3 regions of the Clostridium omnivorum genome follow, and region 2 is predicted to be linked to each of the others. Evidence: riboswitches for the same ligand, from Rfam matches in the RefSeq annotation. Region 2 holds a riboswitch; each other region holds the start of a gene.
The links. A riboswitch is a leader RNA that binds a small molecule or an ion and turns the genes downstream of it on or off. The one in region 2 is predicted to bind glycine.

Region 1 (4,810 bases), 2.4 Mb from region 2:
TCCTTAACCTCTACTGGTCTTCTTCTTCCTGAAGCATCTGGCTCGCCAAGCTCCATTTTTACACACTTCATGCCCTTTACCCAGCCCTTTTCATCTGCTAGTATCTCTGTTGGGTTTGTAAGCATATCGAAGATTACTCCTTCTTCCTTTGCATGGTGTACTTCTTCTACTCTTGCTGGAAGCTCTTCTTCTGAACGTCTATAAACTACATGCACTTCTGCTCCAAGTCTTAACGCTGTTCTTGCAGCATCCATTGCTACATTTCCTCCACCAACTACAGCTACCTTTTCACCTACTCTTATTGGTGTTGCATATTCTTCCTTGAAGGCTTTCATCAAGTTATTTCTTGTTAGGAATTCATTAGCTGAAAATACTCCATTTGAGTTCTCTCCTGGTATTCCCATGAACTTAGGAAGTCCTGCTCCTGAACCTATAAATATTGCATCAAAGCCCTCTTCTTCTAAAAGCTGATCTATAGTTATAGTTCTTCCTATGATTACGTTAGTTTCTATTTTTACGCCCAGCTTTTTAACATTTTCTATTTCATGCTTTACTACTGAATCCTTTGGAAGTCTAAACTCTGGAATTCCATATACTAATACTCCGCCTGGTTCATGAAGAGCTTCAAATATAGTTATATCATAGCCCATTCTAGCTAAATCTCCTGCACAGGTAAGTCCTGCAGGACCACTGCCTATAACGGCTACCTTTTTGCCCTTCTTTTCTGCAGCTTCTGACAAATCAACATTGTGCTCTCTTGACCAGTCAGCAACAAATCTTTCAAGCTTTCCTATAGCTATAGGTTCTCCTTTTATGCCTAGTATACACTTTCCTTCACATTGAACTTCTTGTGGGCATACTCTTCCACATACTGCTGGCAGCGCACTAGATTTTGATATAATTTTTGCTGCCTCTTCAAAATTACCTTCCTTAACCTGCTCAATAAACTTAGGTATTGATATAGTTACAGGGCACTCAGTAACACACAATGGCTTTTTACAATTTAAACATCTAGCTGCTTCCTGCTTTGCTTCTTCTTCTGTATATCCTAAACAAACCTCTTTAAAGTTTGTAGCTCTTACTTTGGGATCTTGCTCTGCTATGGGTGTTCTTTTCATTCTATCCATCAATAATAACCTCCTGCTATTTCTCTAACATTTTCCAACTCTTAGCATTAGAATATTTCTTAACTAATTAAATTCTTATATATAAATATTTAACTATTTGCCGCAGCAACCACAGCCACCTTCATGTCCTTCATGCTTTTCCTGTTCTCTGTACTGCTTCTTTGCTTCTTCAGTTTTATACATTGCTTGTCTTCTCATAGCTTCGTCAAAATCTATAAGGTGTCCGTCAAATTCAGGACCATCTACACAGGCAAATTTAGTTTCGCCTCCAACAGTTACCCTGCATGCTCCGCACATTCCTGTTCCATCTACCATTATTGGATTCATGCTTACTATAGTATGAATTTCTAACTCTTTAGTAAGCTTTGCTACAAATTTCATCATTATCATAGGCCCTATAGCTACTACTAAATCATACTTCTTTCCTTCTTCTTTAACTAGTTTTTCTAAAAGATTAGTTACCATGCCTTTAAAGCCATAGGAACCATCATCAGTAGCTACATATAAATTGCCTGCAGCTGCTTTCATTTCTTCTTCTAGAATAACGTATTCCTTTGATTTAGCTCCTATAATAACATCTGCATTAATTCCTCTTTGGTGAAGCCATTTAACCTGAGGATATACTGGAGCAGTACCTACTCCTCCTGCTATGAATATCACATTCTTATCCTTCAAATCTTCCAAATTTTCGTGTACCATTTCTGATGGCTGGCCTAGTGGTCCAACAAAATCAGAAAAATAATCCCCTACTTCATAGTTTGCCATCTGCTTAGTTGATGTTCCTAGAGTTTGAAAAACAATTGTTACTGTGCCTTTTTCTTCATCATAGTCACAAATAGTTAGTGGAATTCTTTCACCTTTTTCATCCATTTTAACTATTAAGAACTGCCCTGGATTTGCTGACTTTGCTACTCTTGGCGCTTCTACATCCATTAAGTAAATCTGTGGTGCTAATAATCTCTTTCCTACTATTTTATACATAGTCATCCTCCTTATAACTTGGAACACGGGGCAACTTAACCGTGCCATTTCCATGATTTTAAAGCTTTTAATCATTGATACTTGTGCAAAACAAAAGAACAAGGCGTAAAAAGCGTAGAAAAATACCGCCTTTTACACCCTGTCCTTTTATCTGAAAGCTTCCTTAATAAATCAAGTTACTCCTTTGATGCCACATTTAAGTGGTCTCTCCAGGGGCGTGTCAAATTATTGTAAAAAACCTGAGAGCTTCAGAATAAACATAAAGCTTGTTTTATTCCTTTCTCCTACGGTTATCCTTAATAGGATATCTCCAATAATTATCATTCACCAATATGAAGTTTTTTACAGTAATCATTTGCATTACTATACATTTCAATTATAGGTATAGTATTTTTTTTTGTCAATTATCTATTCAAATATTTTATATTTGAATTCACTAAAAAGTGTTACTATAAAAAATCATATTATTATAAAAGTGATTTATCTGGTGTCACAAGTATTTTTACATGCTTTTTCTTTTCTGGTCCTGTTAGAGCACCAAAGCCTTTTTCTACAATATCGTCTAACAGTATTCTTTCAGTTATATAACCCTCAGCCTTTATTCTGCCATCACTCATTTGAGCTATAGTAGCAGGAAATTCATGTCTATATGCTAAAGTTCCAACTATCTTCTTTTCTGTAAATACAAGCACATTAGGATTAAAGCTAACCCCTTCCTCCCAAATGCTAGTTACTACCAAAGTTCCTTCATATTTTAAACTGCTTAATCCAATATCAAAACCAATTTGAGCTCCTGTTGTTTCAAAAGCTGCATCAACTCCAACTCCGTCAGTATATTTTTTAACCTCTTCAACTATATCTACTTGGTTTGGATCTAGTACTAAATCTGCGCCTGCTCTTTTTGCATATTCTTGTCTTATTGATTTTCTCTGTAGAACTACTACTAGCTTTGCACCAGCAGCCTTTAAACATTCAATTGTCGCAAGTCCTATTGGCCCGGAACCCAAAACTATTGCTGTATCTCCAGTTTTAAAATTTGCCATTCTTATAGAGTGAAGTGCCACTGCCATTGGCTCTATAAGAGCAGCTTGTTCATAAGACATATTATCTGGTATTTTGTGTACAAACTCTTCTGAGAACACAGTGTATTCAGCAAGTCCTCCTCCGCTGCCACATAATCCATGGAATCCTAAGGATGAACATAGATTATACTTTCCTTCTCTGCAGGCTGGACATTTTCCACAGGCTACAATAGGCTCTACAGTAACTCTATCCCCTACTTTAAACTTATCTGCTCCCTTGCCAACTTCTACTACCTCTCCAGAAAACTCATGTCCTAGTACTACAGGAGCTGTATTTTTACTTAAAGGGTGAGGTTGTCCTACTGGAATGAATATAGGACCTCCTAAATACTCGTGAAGATCCGATCCGCATATTCCACACCATTTAACTTTAATTTTAACTGTACCTGGTAAAACTTTAGGATTTTCAATTTCTTCTACTCTTACATCTCTTTTTCCATACCATAATGCTGCTTTCATAAATATTCCTCCATCATGTTATTTAATTAACATCGTTGTTAATTTCTTCACATTTTTATAAAGCAACATTCATGCCAAACATTTTCTTATGGAATATAGGCAATTACAAAAAAGCAGTCTCAAAATGATACAAAAATTAGTGTGTCATTTTGAGACTTTACAAATTATCACTCTCAAAATGACACACTAATATTTAAACATTGTTAATATTATATTTTTTAATCTTTCTATACAAAGTAGCTCTGCTTATATTTAGCTGCTTTGCTGCTGCAACTATATTTCCTTTACAACACTGCAGAGCCTTTTCTATGTTTTCTCTTTCTAGCACCTGCATAGTAATAACACCTTGCTCTTCAGCTTCTTCACTATTTAACTGAATACTTTTTTCAAGCTGGGTAGGAGATAAGATATCTACAGATTCACTTAAATAGTAATCTCTTTCTACCACATTCCTTAATTCTCTAACATTACCCGGCCACTCATAAGCCTTAAGATGGTTTATATAATCTGAATTCAGCCTTTTATCCTTATTTTCATTCTTTAGATTTAACTTACTAATAAAGTTATAAGTTATAGCTTCTATATCATCTTTTCTATCTCTTAGAGGTATTGTTTTAATGTTAACTACATTCAATCTATAGAACAAATCCTCCCTAAAGCTTCTATTTTTAATTTCTTCCTTTAGGTCTCTATTTGTTGCACAAATCACTCTTACATCTAATTGTTTCTCGTAAGTTCCTCCTACTCTTGAAATTCTATTATTATCAAGCACTCTTAGCAGCTTTGATTGAATATCTAAAGGTAATTCACCAATTTCATCTAAAAAGATAGTTCCTCCATCAGCTAACTCAAACTTTCCTGGGTGTCCCTCTTTACTCGCTCCAGTAAATGCACCGCGATCATATCCAAATAATTCACTCTCTACCAGTTCCCTCGGTATAGAAGCACAGTTAACTGCTACAAAAGGGCCAAAATATCTTTTGCTGGAATTATGAATGGACTGTGCAATAACTTCTTTTCCAGTTCCGCTTTCACCTTCAATAAGTATATTGCAATCACTTTTAGCAGCTTTTTCTGCATACTTAATAATATCCTTCATTCGATTATTTTCAGTAATGAAATCCTCAAATTTGTAGGAAGCCTTATATCCCACCATCTGAT
Region 2 (4,810 bases):
ATTAAGTGTAATTTCTTTAGTAGCCTACGTAGTGGCAGATTTGCTAAAATCTGAGCCAATATATGAATCACTGCTTGATAGGTTGTTAAAGAATAATGGACAATATGAATTTGAGGGAGACAGTAAGAACAAAGCTTTATTAGAAATACCAGTTTGTTTAGCTTCTGTAATGGACGGTAAAAAAGTTAAAGAACTTAGACTTCCAAAGCATTGCTTGCTAGTAGGTATCAGACGAGGAGAAAAAGAGATTATACCTAAAGGTAACACTGCCATTCAATCTGGAGACTGCTTAATTGTTTTAGTAAATGAAAATGAAGCAGCTGAAACAAATGAAGAACTTTTAGAAATGAGTAGAAACTAAACTTTATATTATTGCAAAAAATAGTGGTAAACTCAAATAAGAGTTTACCACCTGAAAATAAAAAGTGCCAAAAGGCACTTTTTATTTTTCCTATAAATCTACTTATTAGAGCTCTTTTTAATAGCCATATAAACTGGCAAGCCAACAAGAGTAACAACTATTCCAAATAATGCATACCTTGTATCTGTTATCAAAGTACTTATTATTATATATATACCTCCTGCAATTCCTATTATAGGCACAATTGGATATAATGGTACGCTGTAAGTTCTAGCTAAATCCTTGTGCTTTTTTCTTAAGATAAATATTCCACCCACAGTCATAACGAAGAATATCCACATTACGAAAACTGCAAGATTCGTAAGTGTATCAAAAGACCCACTAAGAACATATAAGCACGCAAGAACTATCTCAAAAACAAAGGCATTTATTGGTGTTACATATTTATTACTAACTTTCCCAAAGAACTTTGGAAATGGAAATAGATTATCTTGGGCCATAGCAAAAGGAACTCTTACACCTGTCATTAGATATCCATTCATAGCTCCAAATATAGAAATCATAATACCTGCAGCTATGAGTCCAGCACCTGAATTACCAAAAAGTATTACTGCAACATCAGAAGCAGGTTTTTGAGAGGCAATAACCTTTGAAACTGGCATAACATTTACAATAGCCATATTTATTAAAATATAAACTACTATAGTTATTGATAATCCTAATATTATGGATTTCGGAAGGTCTTTTTTAGGATTTTTAAGCTCTCCAGCCATGTTTCCTACACCAATCCACCCATCATATGCCCATAGAGTTCCCAGTATTGCTGCACCAAACCCTGCAGCACCCATCGAGGTACCAGCAGTCACTGGAACAGAAAGACTATGCGCCTGGCCTTTAAGCAAGCCAAAGATTATAATAACAAATATAGGAATAAGCTTTGCAATAGTAGCAACAAATTGTACCTTACTACCTAGTTTAGTAGATAAAACATTTATTATCATTATGAAGAATAACATAAATATAGCAAGAATTTTTTGCTGTGCTCCAGTCATTGGAATAAAATAAGTAGCCTGTGTAACAAAAACTATAGATAGAGCAGCGGCAACTCCTGGAACATATATAAGGGTCTGCATCCATCCAAATAAGAACGCCCATTTTTCACTATAAAGCTCTTTTAGATAAACAAACATTCCACCAGTCTTTGGAATTGCAGCAGCAATTTCTGCTACTGTAAGAGCTGAGGCCATTGTAATTATGCCCCCAATAACCCAAGCTAGCACCCCTAGCTTGGGAGTTCCGGCATTTTTAAAAACTGTAGAAGCCTTGAAAAATATACCAGAACCAATTACTACCCCTATAACCATTGTCATTGCTTCTAATAATCCTATTTCCTTCTTAAGTTCCTTTGAGCCCTTCACTTCATTTCTTTGTTGCTTTTCAGCTTCCATAAATACACCATCCTAAACTATTTTTCATTGTTTCTATAAAAAAAGCCCCTAATTTATTATTCCCCAATAAATTAATTTTCTTGAATACTATAGCCATGAAAAAGCAATTTTATAAAAATGTATAAAAGGACAGGGAACAAAGTCGCATAAAAAATAATGCTACCTTATTCCCTGTCCTTTTATCTGAAAGTTTCCTCAAATTTAAGTTGCTCCTTTGATGCCACGATTAAGCGGTCTCTCCAGGGTTGTGTCAAATTATTGTACTTGACCTGAAAGCTTCGGAATAAATATTGAGCATAATTTATTCCTTTCTTCTACGGTTATCTTTTTAAGATATCTCCAACAATTATCATTCACAATATTAACTTTACTGCTTAATTTTATTAACAAATAAGCAAATAGTCAATGAGATTTATACCCTGTTTTTCCATTATAAAGCTTCTAACTGTATCACCATATATTTATCTTATTATTCTTCTGGATTTCCTACTCTAATACCAAACCAATCTACTTTTCCACATTCCACAAATCCACATTTTTTAGCAAGGCCTGGTGACATTCCATTTCCCTCTATTATGTGAAGATATGGTACATTGCCTTTTTCAATATGCTTTGCAGCAATATCTATAGTCACATCCTCAGCATAGCCTTTTCTTCTATGCTCTTCCTTTGTATACATAATACCTAAGGAATTATCATCGTGAGTAAGTACCCAGCATACTATTTCTCCATCCTTATATACAGCTGAAGATGGTCTATTTTGTATATCATCTTTAATAAAATTAATTGAATTTTCGCCTCTAAAGGTATAATAATAGTCTATAGTTTCAGCATCCTTTATATCTATACTTTGGACTTCATTTTTTATTCTAGTTAAATCTAAATTCTCCTTGGGTAAATAGTATAATGTACATGGGTTGCACCAATCCACTTCATAATGCTCTCTTATACTGTCTGCAATTGATCTATCTATACCTGCAAAGCCATAATAGCCATCCTTATTAAACCTTTCAATTACTTCTTCAAGAAAAGAACTATTTTTAGAATATAAATAATTCATATACCCCTTGTTTACTAATATCCCCGTTGGGTCTTGGGGGTTGTCTACATAGATTTCAGCCTCAGGCCTATTTTCAATAACTCCTAGTATATTTAAATTTATAAGTAAATCTTTTTTTAGGAATTCAGTTATAATCTTAGAGCTTTCAGTACGTGTAAGCATATTAAATCACCCTTTCTTTCCATCTATTCTGCTTAAAGAAAAAAACTATAATAATTGCCTCTATAATTACAGATAAAGCAATTGAAATCCATACACCGTTAGTGCCCATATGAAATCCTCTAGCAAGTATGTAAGCTATAGGCAATTTTAGAAAAACATTTGCTATTATCGAAGATATCATAGGTGGAAAAGTATCTCCGGCACCTTGAAATACCCCTCCGTATATTGTTGGAAAAATTACAAATACAACACCTAAATAAACTATCCTTAAATATGCAACTCCAATTCTAGTCACATTAGCATCTGTGGTAAAAAGCCTCATCATTGATCCTGGTAAAAAGAAATATGGTATTGAAAAGATAGCCATATTTATTACTGCCAGCTTTATTCCTTCTCTTATAATATTGTTACACCCCTCAACATCTCCCTTTCCAAGACTCTGTCCTACCATTATTGCAATAGCGGTAGAAAGACCCACTAGAAATATAAAGGTATAATTAAAAACCTGCCCGCCTGCACCAAAAGCTGCTGAGCCATCCTTTCCTCCAACCTCATAGACAAGACGTACCATGAACATACCGGTTAAAGGTCTAGCTAATTGTTGTAGGCAAGCCCAGCCTCCAATTTTAAATATTTTAAAACTTGTAGAAAATTCAAGCTTCATACTTGCTAAAAAGCATTTTAAGCTTTTATTGTATAGCTTTTTTATAAGAATATAATTTATTGTTACAAAGGAAAAAATGGTAGACAATACCGCAGCTAAGGCAGCACCTCTTATTCCTAAGTGAAAAACAAATATTAAAAGTGGTGCAAGAAGCATATTAAGTATATTTGAAGCACCAAATACATAAAGTGGCGTTCTTGTATCCCCTAATGCCTGCATTATTGTTCTCAAGGCTGAATTTAAAAACACAAAAATTGTCCCTATAAACAAAACCGATAAGTATTTATAGGATAAATCTAGAATTTTAGCTTCTGGGTTAAACATAAGTATAATTATAGGCTTGGTATATATATAACAAATAATGCTAAGTATGCCACCTATAATTGCAGACAGTAAAAAAGACTCTGAGCTATACCTTTTTACTTTATCCATATTACCTTCTCCATAGCTCCTCGTAACAAGTGCTATAGTCCCTGCTGATACCAATGTAGACATTACAAAAACCACTGTAGTAGCAGATTGCCCTAAAGATGCAGCAGCAAGTTCATTTGTTCCAAGCTTGGATATGAATATCATATCTACTGTTCCTAGTAAACTTTGCAGTATCATGCCAAGCATTACAGGCCATGAAAGATAAAATATCTTCTTTAAATCAGGTGTAAGATCAATCTTTTTTATTAATTGCAGCATATAATTTGTACCATCCTTAATTAATATAAATGCATGCCTTATTTATTCACCAGATATTAACAAATTCCTTCTTTTATTAAATTAAATATTTTCGGCACTGCAAAATATAACTTTGAACAATTGATACTAGTCCCCTTAATATTTCAGTCTTTTTTGGGAGTGTTAGTAATATAATTGAATAAGACGGATATGTAAATTGAAGCTGCAAATTGCATTAACAAATATATTCAAAATATTAAATCCATGCAATTTAAATCCTTCAAATTTGACAGAATCAAAAAAATGCTATATCATCTTCATATATTTACCAATATAGATAGGGGGAGATGGCCATTATAAATTTCAAAGCTTTTCTTGAAAAGAAAAGAAATAAGACCATTTTAGCTTCTCTGGCGCTGGTGACATTAATTACAATTCTAAGCACT
Region 3 (4,810 bases), 2.2 Mb from region 2:
AGTAGTTAATAATTGGGAAAAGACTTTTGAGGAAAATAAGGAATGCATTTTAAAATGTATTGTTGTTGATGATGATATTGAAAAGATAAAGAGTGCTAAAAGCGAATTAGCATTAGAGGATGAACTAGAAGTTGTAAGTTCTAGGGAAAATAATATTGAGATTATGTGTAAAGGTGTAAGCAAAGGTAGAGCCGTAGAAATATTAGCAGGGTATTATAATATTAATAAAGAAGAGGTAATATGTATCGGGGATAATGAAAATGACATATCCATGCTTAAATATGCAGGTTTAGGAATAGCTATGGCTAATGGAGAAGAGAAAGTTTTAGAAATCGCAGATTTTATTACAGATACTAATGAAAATAGTGGCGTAGCTAAGGCTATTGAGAAGTTTATACTGATATAGTATAATTTGTTTTATTGAATAAATGAATGTTTTAGGAGGCGTAAATTTTGAATTTAAATATAGTTTTATTTGAACCTGAAATACCACAAAATACAGGAAATATAGCAAGGACTTGTGTACTTACCAATTCTAAGCTTCACTTAATAAAGCCTTTAGGCTTTAGCTTGGATGAAAAACATCTTAAAAGAGCTGGACTTGATTATTGGCAGTATTTAGACATGGAAATTTATGAATCTTATGAGGAATTAAGAGAAAAGTATAAGGATTCAACTTTCTATTTTTCTACTACAAAGGGAAGCGAAATATATACAGATGTGCAATATAAACCAGGAGATTTTGTAGTTTTTGGACGAGAATCTGCTGGCCTTCCTGATAGAATTAGAAATAGCAATACTGAAAATTTAATAAGAGTGCCTATGCTAGAAACCAGCACTAGATCATTAAATCTCTCAAACACTGTAGCAATACTTGCATATGAAGCACTACGCCAGATGAATTTTCCAAACATGAAATAGAGGGGGATGAATGAGTGGAGAAGATTAAGATTATAACGGACAGCACAGCGGATTTACCAAAAGGACTTGTGGACAAATATGATATTGAAGTATTACCGCTTGTAGTGTCCTTTGGTGATGAAAGTTATTTAGATGGTATTGATATAAACTTCAAAGAACTTATAGCTAAAATGAATCAGAGTGATATATTTCCTACTACGTCACAGATAAATCCAAACAGGTTTTATGATGTATATAAGAAATATTTAGAAGAAGGATATAAAATCTTATCCATTCATATATCCTCTAAGATGAGCGGCACATTTCAATCTGCATGTATCGCAAGAGATATGCTTGAAACTAGTGATATAACAGTAATTGATAGTGTAAATGTTACTTCAGGACTTGGCTTAATTGTTTTAAAAGCATGCAGGCTTAAAGGTGAGGGGAAGAATATAGAAGCTATTGAAGATGAAATTAAGAGGGATATTCCTCATGTTAAAAGTGCATTAGCGTTTGAAAGCTTAGAGAATTTGGTTAGGGGTGGAAGACTCTCTAAGACGGTTAGTGTTATAGGAAGTGCATTAGGAATAAGACTTATACTTGAAGTGAAAAATGGAGAAATAGCTGTTATGGATAAGGTTAGGGGAACTAAAAAGGCTATTAGAACATTAATTGATTATGTTCATGAAAAAAGAATTAAGCAAGGGGAATTTTGCATGGTTTTAAATGCAGAAAATCAAGAAATATTAGAGGCTTTAAGAGAAAACATGTTACACAATAGACAGGAGTTTATTGAAGCTGAGGTAGGCTGCGTAGTAGGAACTCATTCAGGCACAAGGGCTGCTGGTGTTTTTTTTATAGAGGAATACTAAAAGTGAATTAATGGCTTCAAAAAAGTTAAAAATTTAACATAAATATTTCATAAACCAGTAGAAATATTTCTAATAATGTTATATAATGATAGTGAAAAGGATAACATTTAATTAATTCAGATTTTTTAAATTAATAATGATATGGATGATATTATCGGGAGAGGGTCTTTTAATGGACGGCCGAAGGAATAAGCTCAACTAGCCGAGTTGTGTGAATCTCTCAGGCAAAAGTACCGATAATGGACATACCTCTGGAAAGCTAATGAAGCACCGAAGGAGTAAATCTCTCAGGTTAACAAGACAGAGTACAAGGGCTATATTGCCTTTGCATTCTGTTTTTTTATTTTCAAAAAAGTTCCTAATTTGCACTGCTGTTTACAGAAAAACAAGAAAATTCTTTATGGACAAGGAGAAGACTCATGATAGAACCTATGATAATAATTACTAACAATCCAATGGCAAAGGATAAATTTGCACAAAATTGTACAGTTGAATACATTGAAAAAAATGTAATGGAAGTATACAAAAAAGTTAGGGATTATGTTCATAAAGGACACAGAGTATTAACTCACCCGCTAATGAGTAGTATAAAACCGAATGAAATTCCTTATAGAACGGTTATTATATCCAAAAATGCGGATAATACTATTGATGACTTTTCTTTAAACATAATTGAAGAAAGCATAAGTGCTTTAGAAAAATTTTTAAGAGATTTTTCAGTTCCAAATTGGAACGAAAGAGTATTAGAGGACTTTAAACTTATTGATTATGATTTAATATACAATGTATTAAAATAACATTAGAAAATGAGGAGGAATAACTATGGCTCACATTTATGACACCATAATAATTGGCGGAGGACCTGGTGGTTTAGCAGCAGGACTTTATGCTGCAAGATCAAAAATGGATACTCTTTTAATAGAAAGAGGAAAATTTGGAGGTCAGACAGCTACTACTGATGAATTAGAGAACTATCCAGGATCTATAGAAGATTGTACTGGACCATCTCTAATAGAAAGAATGAGAAAACAAGCAGAAGAATTTGGAACTGCATTTGTAAAGGATGAAATAACAGAAGTTGATTTCTCAGGCAAGATTAAGAAGGTAGTTGGAAAGAAAGAAACTTATGAAGCTAAGACTATAATAATAGCTACTGGAGCTTATCCAAGACTTGCTGGTTTTAAAAATGAATTAGAGCTTAGAGGTAAGGGAGTTTCCTACTGTGCAACTTGCGATGCAGATTTCTTTACTGAATTGGATGTAGCAGTTGTAGGCGGAGGAGATTCCGCATTAACTGAATCTCTATATCTAACTAAATTTGCTGAAAATGTTACTGTAATTCATAGAAGAGATCAATTTAGAGGAGCTAAGTCAATTCAAGATAAAGTTCTTAGCAATCCAAAAATAAAAGTTATATATGATTCCGTAGTTGATGAAGCTAAGGGAGATGAAATATTAGAAGGTCTTGTACTTAGAAATGTTAAGACTGGTGAAGCTAGTGATTTAAAGGTAGATGGATGCTTTGTATTCGTAGGATATCTTCCAATTACAGAACTATTTACTGGAAAGATTAATCTTGATGAAACTGGATACATTATTACTGATGAAGATATGAGAACTAATATACCTGGAGTATTTGCTGCAGGAGATGTTAGAAGAAAATCTCTAAGACAAGTAATTACAGCTTCAGCTGACGGTGCAATTGCAGCTACAACTGCTGAACACTATATAGAAAATGAATTTAATGAGGCTTAATTCATAAATAGGTTGCATTAAATTTATATATACTATTTTTTAATAAAGGTTTAGTTAATCTATTATTAAATGGAGGGAAAGAAAATGATAGAATTAAATAAGGAAAATTTTGAAGAAGAAGTTATTAATTATACTGAAAAACCTGTATTTGTAGACTTCTGGGGAGATAAGTGTGAAATATGTAAAGAACTTATGCCTGGAGTACATGAATTAGAACACAAATATGGCGACAAAATAAAGTTTGCTAGTTTAAATATTGGTGTTGCTAGAAGAGTTGCTATAGCTCAAAGAGTTTTAGGACTTCCAACTATGATAATATACAAAAATGGAGAAAAAATTGATACTGTAACTCCAGATAAAATCAGTACTTTAGAAGATGTAGAAATCTTCATAAAGAAAACTTACGACGTTCTTTAAGAATAGAAAGTGGAAAATTCACCGCACTGCTTTTTCCACTAAATTACTAAAGTAATTACAACTACAAAAGTAGTTGAAAATTATAAACAAAAATTATAGGGAGGTGACCGCTTTGCGTCTAGAACTTGGAAAAATATATATAAAGGATATCCAGTTTGCAGCTGCAACAAAGGTTGAAAATGGAGTGCTTTATATAAACAAAGAAGAGTTATTAAAGGAAATTGGCGGAGATGAAAGATTACAATCCATCGATGTAGATTTGGCAAAGCCTGGTGAGGAGACAAGAATAATTCCAGTAAAAGATGTAATTGAACCAAGAGTTAAAGTTGAAGGAAAGGGTGGCATATTCCCTGGATTCATTAACAAGGTTGATACAGTTGGTTCAGGAAGAACTCATGTTTTAAAGGGAGCAGCTGTTGTTACTACTGGTAAAATAGTTGGTTTCCAAGAAGGTATTATTGACATGAGTGGTGAAGGAGCAAGATATACTCCATTCTCTAAGACTAACAATGTTGTTATTATCTGTGAACCAAAAGATGGAGTTCTACAACATGAACATGAAGAAGCAGTAAGAATAGTTGGATTTAAAGCTGCTACTTATCTTGGAAAAGCTGGTAAGGATATTCAGCCAGATGAAGTTAAAACATATGAGACATTGCCATTACTTGAACAAGTTAAGCAATATCCAGACCTTCCAAAGGTAGTTTATGTTTATATGCTTCAAACTCAAGGTCTTCTTCACGACACTTATGTTTATGGAGTAGATGCTAAGAAGATAATACCAACATTTATATATCCAACAGAAGTATTTGATGGTGCTATAGTTAGTGGAAACTGTGTTTCAGCTTGCGATAAGAACCCAT

Region 1: it holds a riboswitch for glycine, as region 2 does, so the genes downstream of both, bsdE14_RS01725 (sulfide/dihydroorotate dehydrogenase-like FAD/NAD-binding protein) here and bsdE14_RS12935 (APC family permease) in region 2, are expected to answer to the same signal.
Region 3: it holds a riboswitch for glycine, as region 2 does, so the genes downstream of both, bsdE14_RS02340 (GrdX family protein) here and bsdE14_RS12935 (APC family permease) in region 2, are expected to answer to the same signal.

What each region holds. Positions count from the first base shown of each region.
Region 1 covers NZ_BRXR01000001.1:371,322-376,131, forward strand. Annotated here, with positions in the region: gene gltA (NADPH-dependent glutamate synthase) at 1-1,127, opposite strand, end outside; gene bsdE14_RS01725 (sulfide/dihydroorotate dehydrogenase-like FAD/NAD-binding protein) at 1,221-2,108, opposite strand; glycine riboswitch at 2,238-2,331, opposite strand; gene bsdE14_RS01730 (2,3-butanediol dehydrogenase) at 2,576-3,649, opposite strand; gene bsdE14_RS01735 (sigma-54-dependent Fis family transcriptional regulator) at 3,843-4,810, opposite strand, start outside.
Region 2 covers NZ_BRXR01000001.1:2,729,064-2,733,873, reverse strand. Annotated here, with positions in the region: gene bsdE14_RS12940 (ClC family H(+)/Cl(-) exchange transporter) at 1-361, shown strand, start outside; gene bsdE14_RS12935 (APC family permease) at 460-1,809, opposite strand; glycine riboswitch at 1,971-2,062, opposite strand; gene bsdE14_RS12930 (GNAT family N-acetyltransferase) at 2,279-3,031, opposite strand; gene bsdE14_RS12925 (MATE family efflux transporter) at 3,033-4,385, opposite strand; gene bsdE14_RS12920 (resuscitation-promoting factor) at 4,712-4,810, shown strand, end outside.
Region 3 covers NZ_BRXR01000001.1:516,555-521,364, reverse strand. Annotated here, with positions in the region: gene bsdE14_RS02355 (Cof-type HAD-IIB family hydrolase) at 1-406, shown strand, start outside; gene trmL (tRNA (uridine(34)/cytosine(34)/5-carboxymethylaminomethyluridine(34)-2'-O)-methyltransferase TrmL) at 454-921, shown strand; gene bsdE14_RS02345 (DegV family protein) at 936-1,775, shown strand; glycine riboswitch at 1,921-2,021, shown strand; glycine riboswitch at 2,025-2,081, shown strand; gene bsdE14_RS02340 (GrdX family protein) at 2,195-2,572, shown strand; gene trxB (thioredoxin-disulfide reductase) at 2,598-3,530, shown strand; gene bsdE14_RS02330 (thioredoxin family protein) at 3,615-3,947, shown strand; gene bsdE14_RS02325 (glycine/sarcosine/betaine reductase component B subunit) at 4,060-4,810, shown strand, end outside.